One region of the Paenibacillus sp. FSL W7-1088 genome, then DNA from elsewhere that is predicted to be linked to it. Evidence: riboswitches for the same ligand, from Rfam matches in the RefSeq annotation. Region 1 holds a riboswitch; the other holds the start of a gene.
What was found. Region 1 has a riboswitch for ZMP and ZTP ahead of MKY42_RS15565 (tetrahydrofolate dehydrogenase/cyclohydrolase catalytic domain-containing protein). Riboswitches for the same ligand answer to the same signal wherever they lie in the genome.
Positions count from the first base shown of each region.

Region 2: another riboswitch for ZMP and ZTP. It lies ahead of MKY42_RS29730 (TIGR01440 family protein); the one in region 1 lies ahead of MKY42_RS15565 (tetrahydrofolate dehydrogenase/cyclohydrolase catalytic domain-containing protein).

Region 1 is NZ_CP150216.1:3,427,491-3,435,158, reverse strand. Features, by position in the region: gene MKY42_RS15585 (MFS transporter) at 1-1,091, shown strand, start outside; gene MKY42_RS15580 (nitroreductase family protein) at 1,262-1,747, opposite strand; gene MKY42_RS15575 (nitroreductase) at 1,765-2,349, opposite strand; gene MKY42_RS15570 (MarR family transcriptional regulator) at 2,361-2,843, opposite strand; ZMP/ZTP riboswitch at 3,085-3,166, shown strand; gene MKY42_RS15565 (tetrahydrofolate dehydrogenase/cyclohydrolase catalytic domain-containing protein) at 3,218-4,069, shown strand; gene MKY42_RS15560 (DUF817 domain-containing protein) at 4,236-5,000, shown strand; gene MKY42_RS15555 (undecaprenyl-diphosphate phosphatase) at 5,017-5,829, shown strand; gene MKY42_RS15550 (hypothetical protein) at 5,947-6,639, opposite strand; gene bshB2 (bacillithiol biosynthesis deacetylase BshB2) at 6,907-7,581, opposite strand; gene MKY42_RS15540 (YojF family protein) at 7,605-7,668, opposite strand, start outside.
Region 2 is NZ_CP150216.1:6,567,387-6,575,054, forward strand. Features, by position in the region: gene wecB (UDP-N-acetylglucosamine 2-epimerase (non-hydrolyzing)) at 1-725, opposite strand, end outside; gene upp (uracil phosphoribosyltransferase) at 764-1,393, opposite strand; gene glyA (serine hydroxymethyltransferase) at 1,820-3,067, opposite strand; gene MKY42_RS29730 (TIGR01440 family protein) at 3,285-3,878, opposite strand; ZMP/ZTP riboswitch at 4,018-4,099, opposite strand; gene MKY42_RS29735 (low molecular weight protein arginine phosphatase) at 4,215-4,787, opposite strand; gene MKY42_RS29740 (manganese efflux pump MntP family protein) at 4,912-5,472, opposite strand; gene MKY42_RS29745 (L-threonylcarbamoyladenylate synthase) at 5,645-6,838, opposite strand; gene spoIIR (stage II sporulation protein R) at 7,087-7,668, opposite strand, start outside.

The DNA.
Region 1 (7,668 bases):
TTGGCTCGCCGTTATCCGATCGGTTACACCGTGGGCGGTTCATGGCAGTGCTTGCTTCTGTTAGGTTGCTTGCTCTCTTATTACCTCTGACTCTGGGACTCGTAGGCCACTTGCAATTATGGCACCTTTTTCTGGCCGCAGGACTAAGCGGGGCATGTTCTGCCCTATTCATGCCCACCGCAATGGCCATTATTCCCGGAGTATCAGATGAACGCAAACTGGTGCGTGCATTCGCGGTGATCGACGGTTGCCGTAATGCAGCTGCATTGTTGGGCCCAGCCTTAGCCGGAGCACTTACTGCCATAGCTGGGGCATTGCCAACGCTGGGCATTAACGCCGTTTGTTACACCGCCGCCATTGTCACGTTGCTCTATCTGCCCACAATGCAGAAGCCAGTAGCAGCCAAGTCCTCCTTTTCAATTAAGGCTTATCTCAGAGATATCCATGAAGGCTTCTCCTTTTATCGTAGCTTCCCGGCCATGCTTTCGATTATGGGAATGGTTTCGATCAGCAACATGTCTTCTGTAGCGATCTGGACGATGATGATTCCTTTTGTTCGCGAAGTGTTAGATCGGGATGCCGCTGCTATGGGTACACTCACCACGGCTTCAGCATGTGGCACATTAATAGGACTTTTGGTCATCTCGTGGATGGGCGAAATCAAAAGACGACGGACAGTCATGCTGTGCAGCCTAGCCGCCATTGGGCTTTTTAACGCCTTACTGGGCGTATTCCCAAGTTACCCGTTTGCGCTCGTTGCTTTATGTGCTGCTGGTGCAGCAGGACCTTTCTTTAGTTCTCTCAGTTCCTCATTGCATGGCACGCTTGTCCCTGGACCTCTGCAAGGCCGAGTCAACTCAATACGGTTTCTCATTGGTGGTGGACTACAGCCTGTAGGTGCTTTTGCAGGTGCAGCGGTTGCAGAACTCTATGGTCTGCCTTTCTTATTCTTGTCTTTGGGCCTGCTCCCATTGCTTTGCTCAGCCGCCGCAGCTTTCCTTCCAAACCTGAAGAATTTAGATGGTGATTTATCTGATTTACGGAATAGAACACAATTCAATTCGTATAACAAGGAAATTAAAACATTATAAGAATATCATTTATATAAAATAGATGAATCTCTCGATTAGTCGTGTGAATCCGTTCTAGCTAACTTGTAAATTACAAATCGGATACACACCCCATAAAAAAAGAACGACAATCCCGATCAAGGCATTGACGTTCCTCATTCATTTGATTTCTCTTCCCTACATCTTGCACGCTACAACAGTTCGAACTGAAGCTGAGGTTCAGTTATCTCAGCTTTCCCTTCGGGCTGTTCAGTGCCATATCCCAATTCCAGAACCGCAACAATGCGCTCGTTGCCCAGCACGCCGAACGTTTCAGCACGACTCCGGTCGTACATCCAGTCATGCAACGTACTGCGCACACCCAGGCCCTGTTCATGTGCAAGCAAACGGAAATTTTGGATCAGACAGCAGACGGCTGCAAAGTCCTCTTCCCGCTTATGATGATCCGCCTCTTCCTTCACCAAGACAAGAAGATAGGCTGGAGCGTACTCCTGCAATCCCTGCATGAGTTTCCCATTACGGTTATCGGCAAAAATAAATCGCCACGGCTCACGGAGTCCATCATTTGGCGCCCAGACGGCGTGATTGAGCAATTCGAGAATTAGCTCCTGCGACACCGGTCGATCCAAAAAGTCTTTTGGACTGTGTATGCTTCCTAGCAGATCGGTCAATTCCATTTTTACATCCTCCCCTTCTATGTAGTCTGACGCTGCAATACAGTCCACTTCTGCTCAGCTGGTGTTCTTTTTCGGCTTCTTGGCGCTTTGTCGTAATATCCCATATGAAGAATGCCAACAAATCTTTCATCCTCACGCAGTCCAATTCCTCTGAAAAAGCCTTCATTTTGAATCATGGACTCTGTATCCCACAGCATTCCTAACCCTTGTTCCCAGCCCAACAGTTGGAAGCTCTGCATCATCCCGCAGGCAGCCGCATAATTGCGGTCATTGGTCAGACGATCCGGTCCTACAGTCGACATAACAATGACGTGAGCAGGAATATCGGTAAACCTCTTTTTAAACACATCCAGCAGTTTTCCCGGAATCAACTTGCCGAGCTTGCTCTGCGACATCTCTTTCAGCATGCAGTCCACCAACCGTTTGCGTGCTTCGGGAGTTCCGGCATAAACAACACGCCATGACCCAGCTTCAACAGATGGTTGAAGTCGTGTGGCCTTGTGCAGCAATTCAACAACCAACTCCTGCTCCACCGGTGCAGAATTGCATTTACGAATACTTCTTCGTTCCCTGATCAATGCTGCCAGACTCAAGTGTTCCACTCTCCTTCAGTTTATCTGGATTCCATATGCATGCTGCTGTCTTGAAGAAATTGATGTATGATTTTCAGCTCCGGTTCCGAATATTTGTCCAAAGCACGATAGAACCGTTCAGCCTCAAGCACATGTAAACGTTCATGTAGTTCAAAGATCTTTTTTCCTTGCGGCGACAACCGGAAATAGCTCTCCTTCTTGTTGTCATTCATTTTCGTACGTTTGACGAAGCCTTCCTCCAGCAGTTTGTTGCCGATCTTGGTAATGCTTGCTTTGGACAAATTCATCGCGTCGGCAATACCTGTGTTGTTAATAGGCTCATGCTTGCCAATGCAGTCTATCATATGAACCGCGGTCAGGTGCTGTGGGATTTTGTCGATGCTTTCCCGCTGGGCGATACTTAGAAAATGTTCAATTTCCGTATCCTTGTGATTCTCATATACATGTAAAAATCGAATAAATTGGTCATACACTAACTGTTTAGTTCGATCGTTTGAATCCATTCAGTTATCGCTCCTTATTTACTAATAAACAATAAAAAAACCTTAAATGATTAAACTAATCCAGGAATTCAATATAAAATAGTTTACTGGTTAACAATATATCACAACTGATAACCGTTATCAACTATATGACGAAGATTGTGGCTACCTGGAAAACTGATACCCTATACAAATCAAAGTGAAATCCATTAACTATTGAACAATTCTTCTTTTTCAAGTACTATCAATCTAAACAATTTAAACGATCATATGTAACTGGCGAACACGGTGAACCGTGAGGGAGCATATGGTTTTGTAATAAGCCGTACGCCTGGGCAGAGGTAAGGAATATTTATTTCCTTGCCTCTTTTTTATGTTGAAGGGGCGATGTGAAAATGAGTACTGACACACTGATCTTAAATGGACAAACGGTAGCGGATTTTATGAAGGAAGACATGGCCTCGAAGGTTGCTATTCTGAAGGAAAAAGGCATTCAGCCTTGTCTCGCTACCATTCTCGTCGGAGATGATCCTTCCTCAGCAACCTATGTGCGTATGAAAGGAAATGCTTGTGCGCGCTTAGGCGTGCATTCCATTAAGGTCGTTCTTTCTGCGGATACCACCACAGATGAATTGATTCAAGAAATTAACAAGCTCAATGAAGACCCTTCTGTACACGGTATTTTGCTTCAGCACCCTGTACCGAATCACATCGATGAAAGAGCAGCTTTTGATGCCATCAGCATCGAGAAAGACGTTGATGGTGTAACGACCCTTGGTTTCGCACTTAATGCTTTTGGAGAAGCCGAATTCCCTTCCTGTACCCCACAGGCTATTATGCGTATTCTGGATTTCTACAATATTCAGATCGAGGGCAAACATGCAGTTGTCATCGGAAGAAGTCCAATTCTGGGCAAACCTGTCTCAGCCATGCTGCTAAACCGGAATGCAACGGTGACGACCTGCCACTCCAAAACCGTGAATCTGGAGGAAATCGTGAAGCTTGGCGATATCATTATCGCAGCCGTAGGCAAACCCCTCTTTGTTAAAGGAGACTGGATTAAACCAGGCGCTGTCGTTATTGATGCAGGTTATAACAAAGGCAATGTCGGAGATGTGGACTACGAAGCTTGCTTCGTTCCTTCTTCAGCAATTACACCTGTACCGGGCGGGGTTGGTCCAGTAACGATTGCGACGCTCATCGAACATACGATTAAATCTGCCTACAAGTTGTCTGAAAATGCATAATTGAATTAGCGCAAAAACCAGGTCCCTCCAGTGACGAGGGGCCTTATTTGTATTTGATTAAGCTCGAATTGAAAATAGGAAAATATATAGATCTTTTTTTCTCTTTTTACAATCGGACCATATCTATATTATTATGAACAAGGCTTGGGAAGGAGATAAGCATAACTTGAAACCTTTAGTACAGCTCCTGCATTTTGGTTATCATCAGGCGATGAGTTGCATTTTTCCTGTGGCGATCTTTGGAACGTTGGCCCTTTCTAGCGTAATTCAGATACCCTTTCTTTATCGCTATGATGCCATTCTGCTTGTTTTATTAACAGTCCAATACCTTATGTACCGGAGCGGATTGGAAACACGTGATGAAATCAAAGTCATATGTATATTTCACGTGATTGGATTGGTACTGGAGATGTATAAGGTGTGGATGGGTTCCTGGTCATACCCTGAGCCTGGTTATACCAAGCTCTTTGGTGTCCCTCTTTATAGCGGATTTATGTATGCAAGTGTAGCAAGCTTTATGTGTCAAATATGGCGCAGATTGCGTATGGACATGACAGGCTGGCCGGGATTTGCATCTTCGGTTCTGTTAGGGGGAGCCATCTATATCAACTTTTTCACACATCATTTTATTCCCGATTTCCGTTGGTGGTTGACCGCTCTTGTATTTATTGTTTTTCGAAAAACATGGATTATCTATCGGGTACGATTAACTACCTATCGAATGCCGTTAACACTCGCTTTTATCATCGTCGGTTTTTTCATCTGGACCGCTGAAAATATAGCTACATTTTTTAACGGCTGGAAATACCCCGACCAGCATGATTCCTGGCAGCTGGTCAGTTTTAGCAAGATCAGTTCATGGTTCCTTTTGGTGATTATTAGTGTCATCATTGTGGCCCAACTGAAATATGTCAAAGCCAATCGAAAATAATAAGTAGGAGGATATAATGGAAGACTTTATTTTATGGTTGAAATATGTGTTATTAGGTATCGTACAAGGGGCTACAGAGCCTATTCCGGTTTCTTCAAGCGGTCATTTGATTATCGTTCAACGATTGCTTGGCATGGAGCAGAACGGATTATCCTTTGAAATTTTGACGAACACCGCCTCACTGATTGCCATTATGTTTATCTTTCGGGAAGATATCAAAAAGCTTATTGTAGGAGGCTGGCGATTCCTAGTTTCTCGCAATGCGGAGTACAGAGCAGATTTTATGTTTTGTGTATACATAATTATTGGTACCCTGCCTGCTGCGATCGGGGCTGTGCTGTTCAAGGATAAAATTGAGGAAATCTTCACTTCTGTCTATACGGTTGCGATTAGTTTACTGATTACAGGGGTTGCGCTATGGCTCATTCGAAACCTTCGTGGGCGCAAAAGAGATGGAGATTTGTCTGTGAAAGACGCCATACTGGTGGGTCTGGCTCAAGCAGTGGCTCTTATTCCGGGAATAAGCCGCTCCGGTGCAACAGTCATTGCATCTATTGCTGTCGGGATGAAACAAGAAACGGCGTTGAAATTTTCCTTTATGCTCTACATTCCGATTAGCATCGGCGGGGTAATATTAGGTGCTTCTGACATTGTAACCGATCCGCACCGAGCGCAGTTGGCTATCCCTTACATTTTAGCGTTCATTACGACCCTTATCGTAACCTACTTTTCAATGAGATGGTTCATGGGAATTATGGCAAGAGGGAACTTGATTTACTTTTCATACTATTGCTTTGTCGTCGGAATTCTTTTGCTTATTTTTTTGTAAACTCGAATTTCCTTGCAACGTATAAGGGAACAACCCTCAACAGTGGGTTGTTCCCTTTTTATTGTTTTCCAAACTTGACGATCCCCGCCCTACTCGCAGATTCCGTACGAATACTCATTAAAGCTCTCCAACAACCATGGAACCCATGCCATTCGGGTCATCCATTTGTTTATGGGTGACGAGCTCTCCATGTTCGTTGAATCCCTTTATTTCATACGGAATTGTTGCGGACGAGGGTAGTGATACAAACCAGATTATGCTTTCCGGCCCCACCTCAACCATCTTGGCTTCGGTAACTACTGGTTTCTCATCCCCCTCGAACTCGACAGTTACACGCTGAATAGCCGGGTCTAATATATGTCCAAACAGCATAGGGAAAGGTGTCGATATATGATTCAATTCAGGTATGCTCATATAATCCATTGCAGACGTGAATTGAGATGATTCACCAATAGAATATCCGCCACCCCAAGCCCACTTCCATCCGAATATTATTTTCCGAGCATACTCCATCTGAAGATTGCTGTTATTCTCTTGGCCGGATTTTTGTTTAAACAAAATTATGCCCCCGTCTACCGGTTCTTGATGAATGATGTGTAATGAATTATCATTATTTCTAAACTTCTGAATCGCTTCTTCAGCAGTTTTCCCTATAGGAATATGCATCGTTTCACTCATTCCCATTGCTTTGGACATGCGCCGATCGGCTAGTCCGCCAGGTCTGTCATTCACATAAACAAATGCGATGCATGATATGAGCAAAAGTAAAATGAGTATCGCAGTAATTCGAATAATTCGTTTGCTTCGCATTTTTGGTCTCCCCCCCTGATATCAAATCATAATTTTCTGTTTGCGGCCGTGTCGTTTCATGGGTTTCCTCATTCTCTGTCATGGGAGTTGAAACCGACTCATTGGTTTGTAGAACGAAGTTCTTTCAATTGTATCACTCTTTGCAGGAACTCATCAGATTATCTCCCTCACTCCAATTAACACTCAAACAACATCACATGTTTAAAACGAAAAAAAGTCGCCATAATGGCGACTTTTTACGTGAATTAGATTGTACAGATTGTAAAATTAATCGAACTTATAGGTCCAAAATGCTTCTCTTCCAAACCGATTTCGGATTTGTTCATCGTCCAATTTCCCCTTGCCGACAAGTTCCGGCGCTTGGAATTGTGAACGGTGAGCTCGAATCGACGCCATTTTCTTGGCAAGGAATCCGCTCACGTCTTCAATCACATCCGCTTTCCCGATGCTCTCCTCGTGATTGTTCGAGAATGCACAGCAGTAGACGATAGGTCTCTCTTCAGCGGGTAATCGGCCAATCGTTCGCGTAACCGCAGCTCCGGTTGCATCATGATCGGGATGTACGCTATACCCGGGATAGAACGTAATGACCAGTGACGGTTTAAGCTCCTTGATGAGCGCCAAAATGTGGCCATCTAGCAGCTCAGGGTCTTCAAACTCGATCATTTTATCATGAAAACCGAGCATCCTTAAGTCTTGAATACCAATCGCATTGGAGGACTCTATGAGTTCATCCTTACGGATTATTGGCAAGGTGACCCGGTTGGCAAATGGAGGAATGCCCATATTACGTCCCATCTCCCCTAGAGTCAGGCAAGCATAAGTGACTTGAGCACCGCCTTCTATGTACTTCGCCAACGTTCCCGAAGCAGTGAATGCTTCATCATCCGGATGGGGAAACACAACTAAAATGCGCTGATGTTCAATCTGTTTGTTATTCATGCTTATTTGATCCTCCGCTTTCATCAGAACAATTCCCGACTAAGTTGTAAAGCTACAACCAGCTTTCCTTGACTATCGTGACCAGCC
Region 2 (7,668 bases), 3.1 Mb from region 1:
TGCACCGGATACACGATGGCAATATCCTCAAACTCGTCGGCAATCCGTTTGACGGCCTGGAAAATGTTACGGTGAGGCTCGCCTTGGGATTCACGGCGGTGAGCTGTCATCAACACAAGACGCTTGCCCTGTGCCCAATCTAGTACTGGATGTGTGTAATCCTGCCGTACTGTATATTGAAACACATCTGTTACCGTGTTGCCTGTGACATACGTACTAGACTCCGATTTATTTTCTTTGGCAAGATTGGAAGACGACCAGTCCGTAGGCGCAAAATGCAAGTCAGCAAGCACTCCGGTTAACTGACGGTTCATTTCTTCCGGGTATGGAGAGAGCTTGTTCCACGTACGAAGACCTGCTTCCACATGACCCACCTGAATCTGCTGCAGGAACGCAGCATAGCTGGCTACAAACGTTGTCAGCGTATCACCGTGAACCAGCACAATATCCGGCTTTGCTTCACGCAAAACCGGCTCCAGGCCTCCCAGCACACGAATCGTAATTTCATTCAACGTCTGACGATCTTTCATCACATCCAGATCGTAGTCTGGATGAATATTGAATACTTCAAGAACCTGATCCAGCATCTGACGATGCTGTGCAGTAACGCATACGATCGATTCAATAGATTCGGGATGTTTCTGCAGTTCCAAAATAAGCGGAGCCATCTTGATGGCTTCCGGGCGCACCCCGAATATTGTCATGACTTTAATTTTCTTGGACATTGAAGCAAAGCCCCTTTTCTATTCAGCATGCAATATGCTTATTTAGTGCCGTACAGACGGTCTCCTGCATCTCCCAGTCCGGGAACGATATAGCCGTGATCATCCAGACGATCGTCCAGTGCAGCAACGTAGATGTCTACATCCGGATGTGCATCCTGAACAGCTTTTACGCCTTCAGGAGCTGCAACAAGGTTCATCATTTTGATTTGCGTGCAACCGCGTTTTTTGAGCACGTCAATAGCAGCAATGGCAGAACCGCCAGTTGCCAGCATCGGGTCGATGACAATCAACTGACGCTCTGTAACGTCCGTAGGCAGCTTGGTGTAGTACTCAACCGGTTGCAGGGTTTCCGGGTCACGGAACAGACCTACATGTCCTACTTTTGCAGCTGGCAACAATTTCACAACACCATCCAGCATTCCAAGGCCCGCGCGCAAAATCGGAACCAGCCCAAGCATACGTCCGGAAATGACTTTTCCTTGTGTTTCAGCTACTGGTGTCTGTACATCAATAGTCTCCAGCTCAACATCTCTTGTAATCTCATAAGCCATCAGTGTAGCCACTTCATCCACCAATTCACGAAAATCTTTCGTATTCGTACGCATGTCGCGTATAAACGTCAGTTTGTGTTGAATCAAAGGGTGATCACATATTACTAATTTTCCCATCTAATTTGTCCCTCCGGTATGTTCTTCATGTTCAGCATTACCAAATATGCCTAATCACCATTCATAGGCCCGATAAATCCTGTATATTATATCATCACCTACACCGAATTACACCATCAAAGGGCACTTAATCATTACAGAAAACCAAATCCTATAAAAATAGGACCGGAAACATGAGTCATCCGGTCCTTTTTGCTCTCGCTGTTATGTCAGTTGAATGTTAAAAAATGTGTAAACACTATGAAGCTCCGCAAACCGAATGACCTTCTGATCGCTGTTATCCCCAGAATTCTTTTGATCCATTAATAAATGGTGGAATTCCGGTGATAAAGGCGAGCGCTACGCTTCTTCAGGTTCTTTCGGTTTGCTCCGTCTGTATGTTTACATTTAGAACATCTCAAATACAAACAGCACGAGCAAGTTTTTTTAGTATTTAAGATCTGTGTAGAGTGGGAATTTGTCGGTGAGCGCCGTTACTTCCGCACGGGCTTCATCCAATTTAGCTGCATCTTTAGGGTTTTTCAATGTTTTGGCAATGATCTTACCAATGGCTACCATTGCTTCTTCGTTCATACCACGGGAAGTAGCAGCAGGTGTACCGATCCGGATACCGCTCGTTACAAACGGGCTGGTTGGATCAAACGGGATTGCATTTTTGTTCACGGTAATGCCGATGGAATCAAGTACATGCTCGGCTTCCTTACCTGTGATATTCACGCTGCGTGTGTCGATCAGCATCAAGTGGTTGTCTGTACCGCCGGATACGATGTTCAATCCTTCAGCAATCAGCGTTTCAGCCAATACTTGTGCATTTTTCACCACGTTTTGTGCATACGTTTTGAACGAAGGTTGCAGTGCTTCACCTAATGCTACCGCTTTGGAAGCAATTACGTGCATCAGAGGTCCACCTTGGGAACCCGGGAATACCGCTTTATCAATGGCTGCTGCCCAAGCTTTGCGGCACAGAATCATACCACCACGAGGTCCACGCAGCGTTTTGTGAGTTGTTGTCGTTACGAAATGCGCATGTGGAACCGGGCTTGGATGCAAGCCTGCAGCTACCAGTCCTGCGATGTGAGCCATATCCACCATGAACAAAGCACCTACATCATTAGCGATGGAAGCAAGCTTTTCAAAATCAATGATACGCGGATATGCACTTGCACCTGCAACGATCATACGAGGGCGATGTTTGAATGCCGCTTTGCGCACTTCATCATAATCAATCAGGAATGTATCTTCTTGTACACCGTAAGCCACGAAATTGTACAGCAATCCGGAAGCGTTAACCGGGCTACCATGTGTGAGGTGTCCGCCATGCGCAAGGTTCATACCCAGAACGGTATCACCTGGTTTCAGAGCCGCAAGGTATACTGCCATGTTCGCTTGTGCACCGGAGTGAGGTTGAACATTCACATGTTCTGCTCCAAACAATTCTTTGGCACGATCACGGGCGATATCTTCAACGATATCAACATGCTCACAACCACCGTAGTAACGTTTGCCCGGATATCCTTCAGCGTACTTGTTGGTAAGTACAGATCCCATTGCCTCAATTACCGCTTCGCTTACGATGTTCTCGGACGCGATCAGCTCAATGTTGTTTTGTTGACGTTTCAGTTCAAGATTCATCGCTTCCAGTACTGCCGGGTCATTCTTGCGCAATTGTTCCATGATTAAATTCCTCCCAGTTATAAGTGAAGTTATAAAGCGAAATCATGTTTACACGAAAACGGAGAGTGCAACACCAATCTGGAGAAGCAGAGCGTTCGCCTTTATCACCGGATTTCCCCTTATATAAGAGATTCAAAAAAAATCTGGGGATAACAGCGATCGTAAGATGGTGATGCAATCGAAGTCAGGAGTGTAACCAATCGTTTCGGTTTATACGTTAGTCACAAAATGTCGAATCTGGTTGCTCTTCCATACGATACACTGCACGCTCGCCGCCAATCAACTTCGGACGGGTCAGTGCTGTAGTTACTCGGGCATCACCGATGTAGCGGAGTGATGTTCGGAAGGGTACTGCCACATGCCGCAAGTGCATGCCAATCATCGTCTCCCCAATATCCAGTCCCGCATGGGCCTGCACATGTTCAGCCAGGCATGGATCGGTCAGCGAACGATACGCTGCGGATGCCATGGAACCGCCTGCTTTGGGCACGGGTACTGCACCAACCTCAGTCAATCCAAGACGTGTAAGCAATGAACGCTCCATAACCAGTGCCCGGTTCAGATGCTCACAGCATTGGAATACAACATCAAAACCGAACTCCTGCTGCACCTCGCGTATACCCGCAAGAAGCTGCTGCGCCACTTCAACCGCACCGCTTGTACCAATCCGTTTGCCCGCAACTTCACTTGTACTTGTACCGATCACCACGATCTGTCCAGGTCCAAGCTGTCCGGCAAGCGCCAGTTCACGCAGAATGGATGCGGTCTGTTCATGCAATCCGGGTTGTTCCGAATCTAACTCAATAGTCATCCTATCGCCTCCCGATAAAATCATGCCCGGCTTCCTCTTGGCTGCCCTTGGTATTCTTACATGGCATTTCAGGTACTATTATAGCGAATAATCAGATGAAAGACGAAAAAAAGAGCAGTCTGCGGGTACCGCAGAATTGCTCTTTTGCCCAGGCGACCGGCCGTTTGTTCCGGTGCTCCATCGTGGTTATGCCCACTTCGTCGCCAGTTACACCGGATCCCTGTTTTCCCATTCATCATAAAACAACCTGCGTTTAAAATCAACGGGTAATTTACATCCCGTGTACGTTTTTATATGGAAAACCATCGGCAGCTGGGAATGATTAAGCAAATCCAATTAATCCAGCTTGTCCAAAAGTCTGTCGAGTGCAGTCCGAATCTCTGCCGCAGCGATGTTGTAATCATCACGACTGCCGCCAAACGGATCCGAAATATCAAAGCTCGGTATGCGTTGTCTGATCTCGATCGCCCGCTCACGTTCAGACGCCAAAATTTCCTGACCTAGCGCACGTTTCATTTCCATTGTCGCAAACAGGCTGTCCAGTTCCTGAAGATCATTCAGGACTTGTTCGTCATTTTCCACATACTCTTTCAAGGTATACGTCTTGTGTATAGAGTCAGGAAAAACCTGCATAACATGCTGTTTATGACTGCGTGTCAACGTAAGGATCAAATCGGCCCAACCGACCAGGTTAGAGCTCAAGAGCGTCGAATGAGGCGGTCCCTCAACGTTGTGATCCCTTAATACGGCCTCCGCATGACGGGAAATCGGCATGCCCGTAGTTGCGGCTACACCCGCGGAACGAACGTCCACCTGAATGCCCCGCTCAGACGCCAGTTTACGTAAAAGTCCCTCCGCCATGGGGCTGCGACATGTATTCCCTGTACATACAAACAAAATATGTTTCATTGTGGTTAGCCTCCCCATTTTGCAAATGTTGTCGAATCATGTTTGAAACTCCATCTGAACCAATGAAACTCATAACTATATATCGAAGACTGCACTAGGCTGTAATCATTATTAACGGTGTATTTTAAAATATAAACAAAAGTCCAAAAGCGAGCAAGATCGCTCCGCCGACCGCTTCCCCGTAATCCCCCATGTTTTGACTCACACGCCGTCCCAACAGCAGACCCATGACGGACATTACTCCACCACAGACACCGAAAGCCAGCACCGTTAACACCAAATCACTGCTGAACATGCCAAGCGAGACTCCAACGGAAAACGAATCCACACTGACACTCAGTGAGAACAGAATCACACCGAGCAGAGATCGATGATCCACCAGTTTGGTGTCTCCCTCCCGGAAAGCGTTCAAGATCATATGGGCGCCGAGCAGGACCAGCAGACCGCCAGCTGCATATGTCGTAATGTCACCAAGCAGGGAGCTGACGTATTTGCCCGTGTACATGCCGATGAGCGGCATGATGATGTGAAACAGGGCCGTTACGGTACTGATTCGCAATACGTCTCTCATCCGAATGCCCTTCATACCAATCCCGATGCCGAGTGAGAACGCGTCGAGTCCGAGAGCGACGGCCATAATCAAAATGGTTACCAACTGCCCTACATGGGCAGACACATCCCACATCCCCATACCCCCAAGTCACGTAAAGGTTCTTGTACACCATATGCGGACAAGAACATAAACATGACCTGAGAAGGCGTTTTCCATAGCTGCATTCAAAGAATGATTGGCTAGTCGTGGCTAGAGGTCAGGTGCCAGAGGGAAATATTCATAGCGATATTATGGAAAAAGGGAGCTATCGGTCACCGACCTGAATGAGTCGGTGACCTGCCGCCTTGAGCAGCCGGTTCATGACGGCTGCTCCCAGCCCTTCGCGCGAGCAGGCTTCAGCCACAATATATGTGGCCCCCTGCTCATCGCAGCTGCGCAGCGCGGCGTACAGCCGGCGCGCTGCTTCCTCCAGCTCGCTGGCTTCGCCCAGCGAGAACACGGCATCGGCGCGGTACTGCTCCGCGTGCTCGGCGAACGCCAGCACCGCGGTGCGCTCCCCGCGCTGCGCCGCCTCTGCGAGGGCGGCGCTGATCCAGGCCGCCACCGCTGCGGGCGGCCCCTCCACCACGCACAGCGCACCTGCGGGCGCGTAGTGCGTGTACTTCATGCCCGGCGAGCGCGGCGCCGGGCTGTCATCGCCACCGGGCCCCTCGGCGAGCAGCGCCGGGTCCGTGGCGACACGGGCGGCAACGGCGGACAGCTGTTCCGCCGTAATGCCGCCAGGGCGCAGGATGGTGACAGTACCGTCGTCACCGACCTGCACCACCGTGGACTCGACGCCCACCCCGGTGGGGCCGCCGTCCACGATGCCGCCGATGCGGCCTGCCAGATCCTCGCGCACATGTGCGGCGAGTGTCGGGCTTGGCCGCCCGGAGCGGTTGGCGCTCGGCGCGGCGACCGGGCATTCCGCCGCCGCGATCAACTGCAAGGCCACCGGATGATCCGGCATCCGCACGGCCACCGTGTCCAAACCGGCGGTAACCCGCGGGGATACCGCCCCTGGCCTAACCGGCAGCACAAGCGTAAGCGGCCCCGGCCAGAAGGCTGCCATCAGAGCCTCCGCTGTGCCATTCACATCTGTGACCAGCGAATCCAACTGGTCACGCTGTGCAATATGAACAATCAGCGGATTGTCTGAAGGCCGCCCCTTGGCTGCAAATACAGCTTCCACCGCAGCTGTACTGCGAGCATCTGCACCCAGACCGTATACCGTCTCGGTTGGGAATGCCACGGTCTGCCCTTGACGAAGACAGGCTGCAGCATCCTGTAAGTAAACAAGAGCCTGTTTATACGCACTCCCTTTTGCCACATCATCCGTGTTCTCATTGGCTAGCAGTACATTGACATCCCACATGCTCGTAACCATTTCCTCTGTACGTTCATCGTTCTCCATGCCTTTCATGGAAGACTGATGCAATTGCTTGTTCTCTCTTGTCATATATCCATCATTCCTAAACTTCAGTAGGGTAGTTAATGCAAGACATCACACTTCCGCGATGCCTTATTCACTTATGTTTTCTGATTCCTATAATTATAACATATCTGCTCTGCCCAAGGATGCGGTCTGAATCTTCCCAGCGATTAACATCATGCGATCTTTGACTCGAGCCTATGATAAAACAAAAGGGCACTTCCCTGAATCGAAGTCCCCTGATAAAGCTTATATCCAGCAGCATGTTCATTCAGTTATGCAAACAATCCCGTTACCCAATCCCACAATTTGACCGCCATATCCCACAGGAAGAAACGCGCTTCCGGTGTAGCTGCCTGCACAGATGCTTGTGCGTCCCCAGGCTCTGCGGCAGCTGCTGATGCTGTTGCAGGCTTCGCCAGTGCATCCCCTGTTCCTGCATCTATGAAGCACAATGGTGGAAACAACACACACCACCAGTTTTGACCTTCACCTTTACCCAGTGTTATCCGTACTGCCTCATAATCTCCAGCAGGATATACGGTACCCCCATATAATTTGGTTGGAAACGGAACCACTCCGAGTTCAACCTGATACGAATAGGTTAAGCCACGATTGGCAAGCTCTTCTCCCACACGATCCTCAATTTCAGATAGATGCTGACGAATGACCCCACGCGCTTCTTCCAGACTTTGCGGATTCTCCAGTTCGGTTACCCACTCATTCATTTGGGCAACGACGGCGTCACGAATCTCGCGTTTGACCAACTGATCTCCCGCTGCATCCGAGTTTGCGAGAATACGTAAGCGAATGGATTGTTCTGGAATCGCTGTGGCCGCCACAGCTGCATCCGTTTT